One region of the Roseovarius sp. B-10 genome, then DNA from elsewhere that is predicted to be linked to it. Evidence: riboswitches for the same ligand, from Rfam matches in the RefSeq annotation. Region 1 holds a riboswitch; the other holds the start of a gene.

Evidence for each region. A riboswitch is a leader RNA that binds a small molecule or an ion and turns the genes downstream of it on or off. The one in region 1 is predicted to bind cobalamin.
Region 2: another riboswitch for cobalamin. It lies ahead of AC13D8_RS01845 (hypothetical protein); the one in region 1 lies ahead of AC13D8_RS18755 (TonB-dependent receptor plug domain-containing protein).

The regions. Positions count from the first base shown of each region.
Region 1 is NZ_JBSXOE010000042.1:221,170-223,364, reverse strand. It holds gene AC13D8_RS18755 (TonB-dependent receptor plug domain-containing protein) at 1-956, opposite strand, end outside; cobalamin riboswitch at 1,095-1,303, opposite strand; gene AC13D8_RS18750 (NnrU family protein) at 1,404-2,075, shown strand; gene AC13D8_RS18745 (ABC transporter transmembrane domain-containing protein) at 2,157-2,195, shown strand, end outside.
Region 2 is NZ_JBSXOE010000016.1:76,631-78,825, forward strand. It holds gene AC13D8_RS01840 (heavy metal translocating P-type ATPase) at 1-331, opposite strand, end outside; cobalamin riboswitch at 458-658, shown strand; gene AC13D8_RS01845 (hypothetical protein) at 752-1,039, shown strand; gene AC13D8_RS01850 (DUF1127 domain-containing protein) at 1,268-1,492, opposite strand; gene AC13D8_RS01855 (L,D-transpeptidase family protein) at 1,788-2,195, shown strand, end outside.

The DNA.
Region 1 (2,195 bases):
CCGCCAGAATCATAGCTGCCGCGGTAGTCGATGCGCTGGCGCTCGCCTTCGAATGGCGTGGCGAAACCGTTGGAGAAGGAGGTGCGGTCGCTCTCGAAATAGCTCAGTGCCAATTCGTGGTCGAAGGCCCCGGTGGCGAGCTCGGCAAAGGCACGCGCGCCGTGAGCCTCGCTGGTGTTGAACTCGTCAAACGGTGCGGTTCCGTCGCCTCCGAACTCGTCAAACTCGGCGTCGCTGTCGATGTGGAGCGCGCTAAGCCCGGCGGCGAACGTGTCCGTGAACTGGTGGCGCAGGTAGAGATTGGCCCGGCGCGCCTCGGAGCCGTCCGGCTCGGAGCCCGCAGCGGAGGCGGAAAAGCCGTCGGTCTCTGTTCGGCTGAAGCTGAAGGCAAGATCGGTGCGGTCGGTGCGCGCGGTGAGGCCGAGAACGCCCCGGCGGAAATCGTAGCTTCCGGCCTCGACTTCGGCAAAGCCGTGGACGCCGTCCTCGGTGGGGCGTAGGCTCTGGATATTGATGACGCCGCCCACGGCGTTGAGCCCGAAGCGCGCAGATTGCGAGCCCTTGAGCACCTCGATCCGGCCGAGCCCCGCATTGGTCAGCCCGCCGAAATCGAAGCCGCCGCCGCTCGAGGCGGGGTCGGTCACGTCGATACCGTCGATGAGCACCGGCACGTAGGCCCCGCCGAGGCCGCGAATGCGCACGGTCGAGGTGGTGCCGAGTGGGCCGTTGGCCGAGGCGGAGATGCCCGGCTGGAAGGTCAGGAAATCGCCCAATCTGGCCGTGGGCGCGTCACGCACCTCCTCGGCGGGCAACACCTCGACGGTGGAGCCGCTGCGCTCGAGCGCGGTCTGGGTCTGGTTGGCGATCACGGTGATCGTGTCGAGATCGAAGCCCTCCTGTGCGAGGGCCGGGGCTGTGGCGAGAGCGCAGAGCGCGCAGGTTACGAGATATCTCATGTCATGTCCCCCAATACCGGTTGTCGGCATAGTGTTGTCCATCGGGTCGGTCGTTGGAAAAGGACATGCCTCTCCGCAGACGGTGAAAGTGCCACCACTACGGAAAAGGTCCGTTATCCACGGCGCGCCCCGCGCCCGGATAGGGTGATCACTTCGGCAGGTCTCCTGACTTGCGGGTCATCGCTTGGCCGAACCTTCCCACACCCCGCTCGGGTGCAGTGGCATTTTTCCGGCCTCGCTCACCGCTTACAGTTGCGGGGGCAGTCACGGATTTGATCCGATGATCGGATCGCACCGTATTCCCTATTACCGGGGTATTTTCCCGGACCGAAGCAGCCCCGCGTTACGCCTGAAGTCAGATTCGCGCAAGTGTAAATCGCGCTTGCCGCGCGTCGCACGCGCGCGGTATCCCTGCGCCGCCAAGTGGATTTCGAAAGGGTGCGGGTCATGGGCTGGGCCGAGTATGTGGTGGCGCTGGCGGTGTTTTTCCTCAGCCATACGCTGCCGCTGCGGCCGCGCGTGAAATCGGCCCTGGTGGCGCGATTCGGTCAGCGGGGGTTTGCGTTGGGCTACTCGGCGCTGTCGCTGGGGGTGCTTTACTGGGTGTTGATGGCGGCGGGGCGCGCGCCCCATGTGCCGCTCTGGGGTTGGGCGGCGTGGCAGAAGCATGTGACGTTGCTCGCGATGCTCGCAGCCTGCGTGCTGGCGGCGCTGGCCATCCGGCGGCCCAACCCGTTTTCCTTTGGCGGTCGTGCGGGAGCCGGGTTCGATGCCGCGCGCCCCGGCATCCTGCGCTACGCGCGCCATCCGCTGCTGGTGGCGCTGGCGCTGTGGGCGGGCGGGCATATGGTGCCCAATGGCGATCTGGCACATGTGGCGCTCTTCGGTCTTTTCGCGGGGTTCGCGATGCTGGGGCAGCGCATCGTGGACCGCCGCCGCAAGCAGGCACTCGGGCCCGAGTGGGAGCGGCTAGACGCGGCGCGGCGCGCCGTGCCGGTGTGGCCGCCGCGCCCGGCCTCGGTCCGTGGCGGTGTTGCCCGGCTGGGGCTGGGTCTTGCGGCGTTTGTCGGGCTGCTCGCGCTTCACCCGTTGGTCATCGGCGTTTCGCCCCTGCCGTGAGCCCCTGCGACCATTCGGGGCACTTGACCCCGCGCGCCGCACTCGCCAAGAACCGGTGCGAACGAGAGGGAGTAGTCGGGAATGGTGCGCAAGGCCGAGAACGGCGCCGATCTGCTGGAT
Region 2 (2,195 bases), on a different contig from region 1:
TTTCGGTGGCGAGGTTCACCCGCACGTCGAGCACGCCCGGCAGGTCGGCGAGCGCCGCCTCGACCCGGCCCACGCAGGATGCGCAGGACATCTTGTCCACCGAGAGCACCGTCTCGGCCTTGCGCAGGGGGTATCCCGCGCGGTCGAGCGCCGCCGCGATGTTGCGTAGCGGGACCGAGTCCGAGGTGTCAATTCGCGCCGAGGCATCCGCGAGGTTGACGTCGGCGCGCGTTACGCCCTCGACCGCGGAAAGCGCCTCCTCGGCACGCCGCACGCAGCCCGCGCAGGTCAGCCCGTTGAGGAAAATCCTGATTTGCCGTGTCCCGGTCATCCCGGCTCTCCGTTTTTCCAAGTGTCTGACCGTGACATAGAGATTCCCGCTACTGGAAGGTCAAGGGCCGTGCCGCTTTTCGATCCGCGATCTTCGCCTTTGCGCTTGCGGGCGCGGGGCTCGGTGTTAGCCTGCCTGCATCATGGTGCCGCCCCTCGGGGCGGAGAATTGGGAAGCCGGTGCGACTCCGGCGCTGCCCCCGCAACGGTAAGGGAGGGCGACGAGGCGTTACGCCACTGGGCCGAAGACAGCCCGGGAAGGTGCCTCGCGCATGGGCCGACAGCCCGCCACCCAAGCCCGGAAACCAGCCATGATCCACGTCGAATCGCGGTGGGCGATGCGGGCGTTTGTGCGTGCCCGCGCGCCATCGCCCCGCCCACTGCCCCATCCGGCCCGGGGTGCGGTCGGGGAGAACGAAGCATGACGGATTTCGACCGAATCATCGACGCCCTCGAGGAAAGCCCGGCTGAGGGTGCGCAAGCGATGGCAGCCGCGCGGCTGGGTTTTCTGGAATGGGTGTTCGCCACGCCCGGTCCGCTCACCGCGCGGATGGCGCGCGATGCGCTCGATACGCAGGCTGCCCGTGACGCGCAAAGTCCGGCGGCGCGCGCCTTCGTTGGCTGTGTCCGCGAGGCCGGTACGCCTGCCCGAGCCTGCTATGCAGGCCGCCGCGCCGCGCGGGCAAAGCGTGCACGATGGCTCAACTGACATCTCGGGGCAGGGCGGCAGAAAAGAAAAACGGCGACACCAGGGAGGAGGAGGGTGCCGCCGTTCTCTTTCGCGTCGGGCCTCAGGGAGGAGGAGGAGACCGTCAGCTATCTTTCAGGATCGTTTTCGCGACCCTGTCGTTCGGTCCCGGGCTCTTGGGAGGAGGAGAGAGAGCCCGCGACCGTCACGGATGCGCCAGGGAGGAGGAGAGGCGCACCCGTATTCCGTTCAGCGCCGTGCGCCGTAGACCGAGTCGCGCGCGACCCGGCGAATTTCGCTGCGATGCAGGCCAAGGTCGGCCAGATCGCGGTTGCTCAGCTCGGAAAGCTCGCGCACTGTGCGGCGGTAGGCGATAAAGGCTGCGGCACGCTGCGCTGCGGCGCGAACGGTGTTGCGAAGCTCGCCCCACGCCGTGCCTGCTGTGCCATATTGCGTTACGATCGACCGTGCCATGTTCTTTCCCTTGCGATCTTCTTCGCTTTAGCTGTTCGAAGCCACTCTGTTTGGCCCCGGTTGATGCAAAGATAGCCTCTTTCTGCGCATGCACAATACCAGCTTGAACATTTCTGCCATGCAGAAAACGCATGGCAGAAAGTGACCTAACGTCAGGCAAACGCATAGCTTTTCATCGCTAACTGATGCCATTCTGCGCATCCTTCGAAGATTGCGCATCGCGGCGATGCGGCATGCGCGCCATGTTCGCGGCGAAAATATCTGGATCGGGCGGCCGCACATGGTAGCAAGGGGCATGACACCAAACGACCTCGTTCTCACCCCCACCGGGCTACGCTTTGGCGGGCGGCGTTATCCCTGCACGATCGGGCGCGGCGGCATATCGGGTGCCAAGCGCGAGGGCGATGGTGCGACGCCTGCCGGCATCCATCGCATTGTCGGGATGCTCTACCGTCCCGACCGCATGGCGCGGCCCGCCAACTGGGCGCTGCCGATCAGGCCCGGCGATCTGTGGTCCGACGATCCCGACCACGAGGATTACAACCTCATGGTACGCGCGCCCTATCCGCACAGTCATGAGGTCTTGCGCCGCGCCGATCCGCTCTATGACCTCGTGATCGTGACCGACTGGAACTGGCCCCGCGCCGCGCGCGGGCGTGGGTCGTGCATCTTTGTGCATCGCTGGCGCAGGCCGGGCTATCCG